DNA from 3 places in the Streptomyces sp. NPDC090106 genome. Region 2 is predicted to be linked to each of the others. Evidence: predicted binding sites of a transcription regulator. Region 2 holds the regulator's gene; each other region holds the start of a gene.

Region 1 (4,135 bases), on a different contig from region 2:
TGACGCGCTGTCCCGCGCGGGTCAGTTCCCGTCCGAGAGGCGGGCCTTGGCCAGCTGCTTCTCCAACGCCGGTACGCCCAGGCGCTGTTCGTCGACGTTCGTCGCCGCGTGCAGCCGGTTCTGCAACTGGTAGGGGTCGGCGCGCAGGTCGTAGTACTCGCGGAAGAGGGTCTGGCCGGTGCCGTGGGGGCGGCCGTCGGGGCCGAGGCGGGTGCGGTAGTACTCCGTGTACTGCGCGGTCTTGCCGATCAGCGACGCCCACGTGTGGATCGGCTTCTTGTCCTGGCGGTTCCACCACCACTCGGCGAGCAGATGGGTGCGGTCGTTGCCGGGATCGAGCAGGGAGTGCCCGTCGTGCGGGGTGTCGGGGGTGATCCCGGCCGCGTCGAGGAAGGTGGGGGCGATGTCGACGTGGCCGACGAGACGGTCGTCCGTGCGGGCCGTGTGCAGACCGCCCGCCGGCCAGGAGGCGAGGAAGGGCACTTCGAGGCTGGGCCGGTAGGGCACCGACTTGCGCAGCCAGCCGTGGTCGCCCCAGCACAGGCCGTGGTCGCTGGTGAACAGGACGAGTGTGTTCTCCAGCTGGCCCAGCTCCCGCAGCTTGTCCCGGAAGTCGCGCATCGCGTCGTCCACGGACAGCAGGGTGCGCAACTGGCGGGCGCGCAGGGCCGATCCCTCGGCGAACGTGTGCCCGGCCCGCCGCAGGAACGGCGGCTTGTCGGCCTTGCCGCTCTCGAAGACCGACGGGCGGCCCTTCCAGTCCGGCACGCGCGTGTGGGCGTACTTCCGCTCGGCGATGTTCACCTCGTGCGCGGCGCGGGTGGCGACGTACGCGAACCAGGGGCGGCCGTCGTCGCGGGAGCGCTCGATGAAGTCGAGGGCGCGGTCCTTGATGACGGTGGTGTTGTAGCCGGGGATGTTCCGGACGGTCCCGTTGTCGTTGTAGTGGCCGTCGTAGTAGCGCACCGGCTCCTGGAGCAGCCACTCGTCGAAGTGGGGCGGCGCGTCGCCGGTGGGCCAGAAGTTGAGGTACTTGCCGAACAGCCCGGTGCGGTACCCGGCCTCCTGCAACTGCCGCTGCACCACCGTGCGTTGGTCGAGGTGCTCCGGGTGCCGGGTGTCGAGGACGCCGTGGTTGTGCGCGTACCGGCCCGACATGATCGACGCGCGGGACGGCGCGCACAGCGGGGTGTTGGCGTGCGCGCGGCCGAAGGTGGTGCCGTGGCCCGCCAGCCAGTCCAGGGTCTGCGGCAGCGCCCAGTCGGTGTCCTTGGGCTGGTCGTCGGTGAGGACGAAGAGGATGTTGGGGCGGGCGTCCCGCCGGGCCGCGGGCGACGGCGCGAGGGACGTGGCCCGGCTCGCCACAGGGGCGGCGGGACGGGGGGTGGTGCGCGTGGTGGCGACGGGGGAGCCCTCGCTCTCGCGCAGGACGAGCGGGACCGCCGCGCCCGTCGCCGCGACCGCGGCCCCCGCGATCAGCGCGCGCCGTCCCGGCCCACGCCGCTGCCCCTCGGTCATCCGCTTCCCCAAGTCCCCGTAAATCCCCGTACAACGGCCGAGCCGCCTGTGAACGAGCTTGCAGTGTGCAGGGATTTCCTGTGAGTCGCGTTGCGGGTTCGTGACGGCCGGCCCGCGAAGTCGTGGCGAAACGGCGGCGATACGGCGGCTGCGCGGCGCCGGTACGGCGGCTGTGCGGCGGCGGTCAGGTCCGGGAGTCGCCGCCTCGCGGGCCCGTGGACTTCGCGCTGGTCAGCGCCGCCGACACCGTCCAGCCCAGCGACGCGTACAGTCCCCGGCCCGCTGGGGTGGCCGCGAGGACGCAGGTCTCCGCGCCCTCCTCCAGGGCGGTGCGCTGGAGCGTGCGCATCACGAGGCCGCCGAGCCCCTTGCGCCGGTGCGCCGGGGAGGTGGTGATCTGGTCGGCGACCGCGGTCGCGCCGGTCGGGGCGAGCTGGCCGCGCGCCGCCCAGGAGCCGTCGGGGGCGGCGACCATCACCCGGTGGAGTCCGCCGCGCGACCACGCGCGCAGCCGGTAGCCGTCGGGCACCGCGGGCAGCGGGCCGCGCTCCTGCTCCAGCGGCAGCGTCATCAGGTACCCCGGCTCGGGGTCGACCCACCACTGATCGCCCAGCCACGGCCCGACCACCGCCGGGTGCCGGAACACCTTGAGCCAGACGCCCTCGCCGGTCACGGCCCCGGCGACCTTCCGTACGGCCGCCCCGTCCACGTCGTCCCCGAGCGCCCCGAACACATGCCGGGTGACGTGCCCGTCCGCGCCCATGTCGATCGTGCACCCCCACGCCTCGACGTCGGGCGGGGCCGCTCCGCGCGAGAGCACCCACCCGTCGACCCAGGCCCGCACGACCCTGTCCATTCAGCCTCCCGCACTGCCGCGACGGTCTCGTCTCGGTGGACGAATGCAATGGCCGGAATGTAATGGTCGGAAGGTCCATCTGTCTATTACTCGATCGTTGATCGCTCAGAGCGAACGGCACCGGGGGAACATTCGAGGGCTCACGTGCATTGAGTCGGCATAGCTCAACTTGAATGCCGAAGGGGAGATCATGGCTGCTGAGTCCACGCCGTTCACCACGCTCACCCTGCCTGTGCTGCCGCTCGACGACGAGGTCGTGCTCCCTGGCATGGTGGTTCCGCTGGACCTGAACGACACCGATGTGCGCGCCGCGGTGGAGGCCGCCCAGGCCGCCGCGCGGTCGGAGCCCGGGAAGCCGAGGGTCCTGCTGGTGCCGCGTGTCGACGGGACGTACCCGGGCACGGGTGTGCTCGGCACGGTCGAACAGGTCGGCCGGCTCGCCGACGGCGACCCCGGCGCGCTGATCCGGGGCCGGGCCAGGGTCCGTATCGGCGCGGGCACCAACGGCCCCGGTGCCGCCCTGTGGGTGGAGGGCACCCGGATCGACGAGACCGTGCCCGAGCCGCTGCCGGGCCAGGTCGCCGAACTGGTCAAGGAGTACAAGGCGCTGGCCACGGCCTGGCTGCGCAAGCGGGGCGCCTGGCAGGTCGTCGACCGCGTCCAGGCCATCGACGACGTGTCCGCGCTCGCCGACAACTCCGGCTACTCGCCGTTCCTGACCACCGACCAGAAGATCGAACTCCTGGAGACCGCCGACCCGGTCACCCGCCTCAAGCTCGCCACCCAGCAGCTCCGCGACCACCTCGCCGAGCAGGACGTCGCCGAGACCATCGCCAAGGACGTCCAGGAAGGCGTCGACAAGCAGCAGCGCGAGTTCCTGCTGCGCCGCCAGCTCGAAGCCGTCCGCAAGGAACTGCGCGAGCTCAACGGCGACGCCGCGACGGACGGCGAGGAGTCCGACGACTACCGCGCCCGCGTGGAGGCCGCCGACCTGCCCGAGAAGGTCCGCGAGGCCGCCCTCAAGGAGGTCGACAAGCTGGAGCGGTCCAGCGACCAGTCGCCCGAGGGCTCCTGGATCCGCACCTGGCTCGACACCGTCCTCGAACTCCCGTGGAACGAACGCACCGAGGACGCCTACGACATCCAGGGCGCGAAGTCGGTGCTCGACGCCGAGCACGCCGGCCTGGAGGACGTGAAGGAGCGCATCACCGAGTACCTGGCCGTGCGCAAGCGCCGCAGCGAGCGCGGCCTCGGCGTGGTCGGCGGACGGCGCGGCGGTGCCGTGCTGGCCCTCGTCGGCCCGCCCGGCGTCGGCAAGACCTCGCTGGGCGAGTCCGTGGCCCACGCGATGGGCCGCAAGTTCGTCCGCGTCGCCCTCGGCGGCGTCCGCGACGAGGCCGAGATCCGCGGCCACCGGCGCACCTACGTCGGCGCGCTGCCCGGCCGGATCGTCCGCGCGATCAAGGAGGCCGGGTCGATGAACCCGGTGGTCCTGCTCGACGAGATCGACAAGGTCGGCTCCGACTTCCGGGGCGACCCGGCCGCCGCTCTCCTCGAAGTCCTGGACCCGGCGCAGAACCACACGTTCCGCGACCACTACCTGGAGGTCGAACTCGACCTGTCCGACGTCGTGTTCCTCGCGACGGCGAACGTGCTCGAAGCCATCCCGGAGGCCCTGCTCGACCGCATGGAGCTGGTCCGCCTCGATGGCTACACCGAGGACGAGAAGGTCGTCATCGCCCGTGACCACCTGCTCCCGCG
Region 2 (4,135 bases):
GGCAAACACACCCTCCGCGTCGACTACGCCAACTGGACCGGCGCCGCCAAGGTCAAATTCACGTACACACCCCGCACCTCCGCCACCGTCGACAAGGTCAAGCCCCTGACGCCGACCGGGGTGTCGGTCGCGTACAACAAGAGCACCCTTAAGACGAAGGTGAGTTGGGCGAAGAACAAGGAGATGGACCTCGCGGGTTACCGCGTCTACCGCCGTCTCAAGGGCAGCACCGCCTGGACGAAGCTGACGTCGGCCACGGCCGTCTCGTACTCCGACACCCCGCCCCCGACCGGGCAGACGTACTACTACGAGGTCCGCGCGTACGACAAGGCGGGCAACGAGTCGGCGGGGACGGCGGACCAGGCGGTCACGACCGTCGACAAGACGCCGCCGGCCGCGCCGTTCGTCGAGCAGGACGTGTGCGCCACCGACGACCGGCTCGCCGGTCCGGAGCTCGTCACCACGGCGGAGAACAAGGCGGACATCGCCCTCTACCAGGCGCAGCGCAAGGACGCGGCGACCGGTGCGTGGACCACGGTGTACGAGGGCACGAAGGGCCCCTTCTGCGACCCGGGCCAGCCGGCCGACGGCAGTGTGGCCACCTACCGGGGCCGGGCGCGGGACGCGGCGGGCAACTGGTCGGCGTACTCGGCCGCGACGACGTTCACCCTGTGGGACACGGTCCCGCCGAAGGCGCCCGAGGGCGCGCACATCACGTACGAGGGCGGCGTCCCGCACCTGCTGTGGACGGCGGACCCGGCGGCGGCGACGTACCAGGTGCTCCAGCTGGACCCCGCCACCGGCGCCTACGTCGACGCGACCGACACGGCCACCACCACGGCCACCGACGTGGAGCTGCGGCAGAGGGCGGCCGTCGCCGACACCTACCGGTACGCGGTGCGCGCGCTGGACGCGAAGGGCAACGCCTCCGCGCCGGCCGAGGTGACGCTCACGATGAGCGGGCGGGCCGAGGCCATCGCCCCGTTCCGCACCACCGCGAGCCGCTTCGACGAGGGGGTGATGATCGAGTGGAGCAGCGCCGACCCGTGGACGTTCGGCGAGGACGACCCGCTGCTGACCTACGCACTCGTCCGCACCGACCGGGCGACCGGCGTGAGCGGCGGGATCACCGCGTGCAAGCCCAACAGCTCGCAGGACCTGCCGCTGACCGACCCGGACACCTACTGGACCTGGAACACCGGTGACGCCCCCGGTTACGCCGGGGCCCGGCAGATCAACGGCGTCTGCTGGGACGTCTCCGGCGCCTCCGAGACGACGTACGACTACACGGTCGTGACGGTCGACCCGTACGGTCACACCTCGCGGCCCGGTCCCGCCGCGACCGCGACGACGCCGGACACCGTGCGCCCGGCCCCGGTGGAGAACCTGGCCGCCGAGACGGTCCCGCTCGGCGTACGGCTGACGTGGACACCGCCGGCCGACGACGACGTCCAGGGCTACCGGGTGTGGCAGTCCGTCACGGACCCTGAGACCGGCGAGACGCGGTGGGCGGAGAACTGCTGGACGGGCGACTCGCTGACCGGCACCGAGATCCTCTGCCCGACGGTCCCGGACGGCGCCGCGCACACCTACAAGGTGGCCGCCACGGACGGCTCGCCGCTCGTCGACTCCTACGCCGGGCCCGAGGCCTTCCACCCCGCCGAGCTCACCGTCACCCTGCCCGACACCCGCCCGCCGGGCTGGACGGGGACGGAGATCCGCGAGGACCAGTACCCGGAGCTGTACGTCGGCTGCTCCGAGAGCTCCGGCCTCGGCGACTGCGACCGCTTCGCGGACTACCGCGTGGAGCGCTGGGACCCGGCGACGGCCGCGTACGTCACCCTGAGCGAGGGCGCGATGTACGACGCCGTGTTCTTCATGGACGAGACGGTCCACGAGGACACGCTGGGCCTGTACTACTACCGCGTCGTCCGCCTGGACGCCGAGGGCGCGGAGCTCTCGGCCGTCTCCAGCGCGTACGGCGTCTGGGACTCCTGGCTCTAGCCCCGGCCGACCGGCGGACAGCCGACCGGCGGACAGGAGAAGAGGGGCCCGGGGATCTCTCCCCGGGCCCCTCTTCGGTACGCCTGTCTAGTCCTTGGGCTTCTTCGGCCGCCAGACCACCAGCGCGCTGCTCTGCTGCACTTCCTGGTACGGCACCAGGTCGCGCCGGTACGAGGCGTGCACCGCCGCTTCCCGCTGCTGCATGGCCGCCGCGGCGCCCTCGACGGCGGACTGGAGTTCGGCGACCCTCGACTGGAGGGCGGCGACCTGGTTCTCCAGCTCGATGATCCGCTTGATGCCGGCGAGGTTGATTCCCTCGTCCTGGGACAACTGCTGGACGGTGCGCAGCAGTTCGATGTCCCGGGCCGAGTAGCGGCGGCCCCGGCCCGCGGTGCGGTCGGGAGAGACCAGGCCGAGACGGTCGTACTGCCGCAGGGTCTGCGGGTGCAGACCGGAGAGCTGGGCCGCCACCGAGATGACGTAGACCGGGCTCTCCTCGGTCAGTTCGTACGGCCCGCGGAAACCGTCACTGCGTCGACGACCGTCCATCTGCGTCATGCTCCCTTCGCGGCCTGGAACAGCTCCGCCCGCGGATCGTCGTCCGCGGTCGCCTCGCGATACGCCTCCAGCGCTTCACGAGCCTTCCCCGTCACGTCCTTGGGGACACTCACCTCCACGGTGACGAGCAGATCGCCCCGGGTGCCGTCCTTGCGGACCGCGCCCTTGCCGCGGGCGCGCATCGTGCGCCCGTTGGGGGTGCCCGGCGGCAGTTTGAGCGTCACCGCCGGTCCGCCGAGGGTGGGGACACGGATGTCCCCGCCCAGGACCGCCTCCGTGTAGGTCACGGGGACGGTCACCGTGAGGTTGTCGTCCTTGCGGCCGAACACGGGGTGCGCGCCGACGTGCACGGTGACGTACAGGTCGCCCGCGGGGCCGCCCCGTTCGCCCGGGGCGCCCTTGCCGCGGAGCCGGATGCGCTGGCTGTCCGTCACCCCGGCGGGGATGCGGACCTGCATGGTGCGCGAGGACTTGGCGCGCCCGCTGCCCTTGCAGTCCGGGCAGGGGTGCTCGGCGATCAGACCGCGCCCCTTGCAGTCCGGGCAGGGGTCGGTGAGCGAGAACCCGCCTCCCGAGCCCCGTGCCACCTGGCCGGTGCCGACGCAGGTCGGGCACACGCGCGGTGTGCCGTTCTTGTCGCCGGTGCCCGAACAGGCCTTGCAGGGGGCCTGGGAGGACATCCGCAGCGGGACCGTGGCGCCCTCGATGGCCTCGGTGAAGCTCAGCGTGACCTCGGTGTCGATGTCCTGGCCGCGCCGCGGCTGCACCCGGGTGTTCCCGGCGCCGCCGCGGTTGAACAGACCACCGAACACGTCCCCGATGCCGCCGCCGAAGCCGCCCGAACCCTGGCCGCCCTGACCGCCCTGGCCACCGCCGAAGAGGTCGCCGAGGTCGAAGTTGAAGTTGCCGCCGCCCGCGCCGCCCGGCCCGGGGCGGAAACCCCCGTTGCCGAAGAGGGCGCGGGCTTCGTCGTACTCCTTGCGCTTCTTGGGGTCACCGAGGATGTCGTTCGCCTCGGAGATCTCCTTGAAGCGCTCCTCCGCCTTGGCGTTGCCCTTGTTGGCGTCCGGGTGGAACTCGCGGGCGAGCTTCCGGTACGCCTTCTTGATCTCGGCCTCGGTGGCGTCCTTGGGGACGCCGAGGACCTTGTAGTAGTCCTTCTCGATGAAGTCCTTGGTGCTCATCCTCGACGCCCCTCCTTCCGGTCGACCGTCCCGACCATCGTGACGTCAGCCCTCTTCAGAGCTGTTGTCCTTCTCCTCGCCGGCCTCGGAGGCGTCCTCGGCCTTCACCGGCTGCGCGCCCGGCTGCGGTTCGGCGACGGCCACCCGCGCGGGGCGGATGGTGCGCTCGCCGATGCGATACCCCGGCTGGAGGATCGCGACGCAGGTCGTCTCGGTGACGTCCGGCGCGTACGAGTGCATCAGGGCCTCGTGGATCGTCGGGTCGAAGGGCTCGCCCTCCTTGCCGAACTGCTGGAGACCCATCTTGGCGGCCACGGTCTCCAGCGACTCGCCGACGGACTTGAAGCCGCCGACGAACTCGCCGTGGTCGCGGGCGCGGCCGATGTCGT
Region 3 (4,135 bases), on a different contig from region 2:
GCGATCGCGATGGGCATGATCGCCAAGCTGACGCACGCCTCCGGCGACGGCTACGACTACCGTGAGTCGATCGCCCCCTGGGCCCGCAGCCTGTTCGTCCTCCAGCCGGACATCGACCGCATGCAGGGCGTGCCGGTGCTCTACCAGGTCCACGCGGTGATCGGGATGGCGCTCATCGCGTTCGTGCCGTACAGCCGACTGGTCCACATGTTCAGCGCACCGGTCCAGTACCTCTTCCGCCCCTACGTCGTCTACCGGGCACGTGACCCCGAGAGCCTGGGCCCGCGCCCGGAACGACGGGGCTGGGAACGCACGGGCTCCTAGCGGTTCAGGCCGCGCCGCCCTTGTGGTCGCGGTCCTCGTCGACGATCTCCGCGTCCACCACGCCCTCCTCCTCGGGGGGCGTGGTGTGCTGTTCGGGCGGGGTGTCGGAGGGTTCCTCCTGGGCCCGGGCGTACATGGCCTGGCCCATCCGCTGGCTGACGGCGGTGAGCCGGTCGATGCCGGTGCGCAGGGCGTTCGTGTCGGCGTCGTGCTCCAGCAGTGACGTCAGCTCGGCGATCGCCGCCTCCACCTCCGGCCTGGTGTCGGCGGGGACGCGCTCCTCGTTGTCGCGGATGAACTTCTCGGTCTGGTAGACGAGTTGCTCGGCGTGGTTGCGGGTCTCGGCGGCCTCGCGGCGCCTGCGGTCCTCCTCCGCGTACTGTTCGGCCTCCCGCATCATGCGGTCGATGTCGTCCTTGGCCAGGGCGGAGCCGCCGGTGACGGTCATCTTCTGCTCGCGCCCGGTCGCCAGGTCCTTGGCGAAGACGTGCATGATCCCGTTGGCGTCGATGTCGAAGGCGACCTCGATCTGCGGGACGCCGCGCGGGGCGGGCGGCAGTCCGGTGAGGTCGAAGACGCCGAGCTTCTTGTTGTAGGCGGCGATCTCCCGTTCGCCCTGGTAGACCTGGATGCCGACCGAGGGCTGGTTGTCGGCGGCGGTGGTGAAGATCTCCGAACGCCGGGTGGGAATCGTGGTGTTGCGCTCGATGAGCCTGGTCATGATGCCGCCCTTGGTCTCGATGCCCAGGGACAGCGGGGTGACGTCGAGGAGCAGGATGTCCTTCACGTCACCGCGGATCACCCCGGCCTGGAGGACCGCGCCGAGCGCGACGACCTCGTCCGGGTTGACGCCCTTGTGCGGTTCCTTGCCGGTGAGTTCCTTCACCAGGTCGGTGACGGCGGGCATCCGGGTCGAGCCGCCGACGAGGATGACGTGGTCCACCGCGGAGAGCTTCACGCCGGCGTCCTTGACCGCCTGGTGGAAGGGGTTCTTGCAGCGGTCGAGCAGATCGGCGGTGAGCTCCTGGAACTGGGCGCGCGTCAGCTTCTCGTCGAGGTGCAGCGGGCCTTCGGCGGAGGCGGTGATGTAGGGCAGGTTGATCGTCGTCTCGGAGGAGCTGGACAGCTCGATCTTGGCCTTCTCGGCGCCCTCGCGCAGCCGTTGCAGGGCCATCTTGTCGCTGCCGAGGTCGATGCCGCTGTGCCCCCTGAACCTCTTCACCAGATACTCGACGACCCGCTGGTCCCAGTCGTCGCCGCCCAGACGCGTGTCGCCGTTGGTCGCCTTGACCTCGATGACGCCGTCGCCGATCTCCAGCAGGGAGACGTCGAAGGTGCCGCCGCCGAGGTCGAAGACGAGCACCGTCTGCTCCTCGCCCCGGTCCAGGCCGTAGGCGAGGGCGGCGGCGGTCGGCTCGTTGACGATCCGCAGCACCTTCAGGCCCGCGATCTCGCCGGCCTCCTTGGTCGCCTGGCGCTGGGCGTCGTCGAAGTACGCCGGGACGGTGATCACCGCGTCCGTGACGTCCTCGCCGAGATATGCCTCGGCGTCCCGCTTGAGCTTCTGGAGCACCCGCGCGGACAGTTCCTGCGCGCGGTACCGGGTCCCGTCGACCGCGCCCTGCTCCGGGAACCGCCAGGCCCCGTCGCCCATGTGCCGTTTCACGGAACGGGCCGTCCGCTCGACGTTCGTCACGGCCTGCCGCTTGGCGACCTCCCCGACCAGTACCTCACCGTTCTTCGCGAAGGCCACCACGGACGGTGTCGTCCTGCCGCCCTCCGCGTTGGCGACGACGGTGGCGTCGCCCCCCTCCAGCACGGCCACCACCGAGTTCGTGGTCCCCAGATCGATCCCGACCGCACGTCCCATCGCTGTCCCCTTCCGCCAGGGCGCATCCCGGACTCCAGCACAAAACTTGAGTGGGCTGTTGTCAATGGGACGGTGGTCCGCGGTCCGTCGGGGGCGCGGGAACGGCGCACCGGAACACGAAGGCGCCGCGGCCGGAGCGAGACCGGCCGCGGCGCCCCCGCGCGAGGTGTTACGCGAGCTTCGCCGACAGCGTGATCGTCGTACCCGTCAGCGCCTGGCTGACCGGGCAGTTCTTCTTGGCGTCCTCGGCGGCGGCGACGAACGCGTCGTTGTCGATGCCGGGAACGGTGCCCTCGACGGTCAGGTGGATGCCGGTGATGCCCTCACCGGGCTGGAAGTTGACGTCGGCCGAGGTGACGAGCTTGGTGGGCGGGGTGCCGGCGCCGTTCAGGGCGTGCGACAGCGCCATGGAGAAGCAGCTGGAGTGCGCGGCGGCGATCAGCTCTTCGGGGCTGGTCCTGCCGTTCGCGTCCTGGGAACGCGAAGCCCACGTGACCGGCTGCGCCGTGATGGCGCCGGAGGAGTCGAAGTTGACGACACCGCTGCCCTCGAGCAGGTTGCCTTCCCAGACGGTGTGAGCGGAGCGCGTGGTAGCCACGGTTCTTCCTTTCAGGAGGGGGCCCGTTGCCGGGTTCCGTGACACCCATCCGATCACATTCCGGCCCTAGGCGGCGCGCGGCTCGTCCTGCGGCTCCGTCAACGGCACCTGGGGGCCGTCGGTTTCCCGCAGCCAGCGGCGCAGGACCCGGTGGACCTGTTCGGCGCCGACGAGTTCCCCGTCGCCGTCGACCGGCGCGGACAGCGCGAGCGGCGACAGCAGGAACGGCCGCCCCTGCGCCCCGCCGAGACCGCCGTGGGAGCCGATCTGCTCCTCGAAGGCGAGGACTTCGCCCTCCTCGGGGTCGTACCAGGAGTTGACCATGATGTCGGCGGTGTGCGGGAACCCGTGCGTGCGGCGTACGGCGTCGGCGGCGCCGGGTCCGAAGACCGCCAACGGCCCCGGACGGGCGTCGAGTTCACCGAGCGGGATCTCCGTGCCGAACGGGCCGAGCACCACCCCGCCGTGCCGTTCGCTGCGCACCAGGAGGAAGCCGATGCCGGGGTGGTTGGCGAGGGTGCTCAGCAGCGCGGGGTGGCGGGCGTCGATCTCCTCCTTGGTCATCCGGTGGGGGACGTCCGGGAAGGAGACCAGGCCGAGGTTGCCGGAGGCGAGGACGATCGGCTCGGAGCGGCGTCCGGTGGGCGCCTTCTCCTCGACGGGGCGGCGCAGCGCGGCGCGGACGGCGGCGCGGGCCTCGGCGCCGCTGTGGGTGCGGCGGGCCCTGCGCGGCACGGGCAGCCCGCATCCGGCGCGCACCAGGTCGCCCAGCGAGAGGCCGTAGCGGGTGCGGAAGGTCTCGCCGGGGCTCTGGCCGTGGTCGGACAGGACGACGATCCGGTACGGGCGCGGGGCGTGGTCGGCGGCCTTCTCGATCAGCGCGAGGGCGCGGTCCAGCCGCTGGAGGACCTGCTCGACGTCACGGCTCGCGGGGCCGGAGTGGTGGGCGACCTCGTCGTAGGCGACGAGGTCGGCGTAGACGGCGGTGCGGCCGGCGAGCAGGTCGCCCATGACCGAGGCGACCACGACGTCCCGTTCGACGACGGTCGCGAAGGCCCGGACGAAGGGGTAGAGGCCGCCGCGTCCGATGCGCGGGCGGACGCGCCGCACGCGGGTCCGGGTGGACTGGCCGATCTCCCGTCCGATCTCGGCGAAGAACGACAGGGCGGTGCGCACGGCGTTGGCCGGGTCGGAGAAGTAGGCGAAGTAGCCCGAGCGGGAGCGGGTCTCGCGGCTGCGCCGCCGGGTCGCGATGGACAGCACGAGGGCCTGTTCGCCGGCGCCGCCGCTGAAGAGGTTGCCGCGGCTGGCGCCGTCGGCGCTCAGGAGCCCGCCGTCGCCGG

What was found. The regulator HspR, encoded in region 2, represses chaperone genes until heat shock. The targets are predictions, from matches to a motif close to TTGAGNNNNNNNNNCTCAA.
Region 1: the regulator HspR is predicted to act here: its motif matches at 2,524-2,542, upstream of lon (endopeptidase La).
Region 3: the regulator HspR is predicted to act here: its motif matches at 2,241-2,259, upstream of dnaK (molecular chaperone DnaK).

Annotation. Positions count from the first base shown of each region.
Region 1 is NZ_JBIVDS010000002.1:522,803-526,937, forward strand. It holds gene ACIPSE_RS07905 (rhomboid-like protein) at 1-3, shown strand, start outside; gene ACIPSE_RS07910 (sulfatase) at 22-1,518, opposite strand; gene ACIPSE_RS07915 (GNAT family N-acetyltransferase) at 1,703-2,374, opposite strand; gene lon (endopeptidase La) at 2,565-4,135, shown strand, end outside.
Region 2 is NZ_JBIVDS010000004.1:250,762-254,896, forward strand. It holds gene ACIPSE_RS14830 (PA14 domain-containing protein) at 1-2,004, shown strand, start outside; gene ACIPSE_RS14835 (heat shock protein transcriptional repressor HspR) at 2,092-2,553, opposite strand; gene dnaJ (molecular chaperone DnaJ) at 2,559-3,746, opposite strand; gene grpE (nucleotide exchange factor GrpE) at 3,792-4,135, opposite strand, start outside.
Region 3 is NZ_JBIVDS010000006.1:536,082-540,216, reverse strand. It holds gene narI (respiratory nitrate reductase subunit gamma) at 1-324, shown strand, start outside; gene dnaK (molecular chaperone DnaK) at 329-2,194, opposite strand; gene ACIPSE_RS22490 (OsmC family protein) at 2,364-2,792, opposite strand; gene ACIPSE_RS22485 (alkaline phosphatase family protein) at 2,859-4,135, opposite strand, start outside.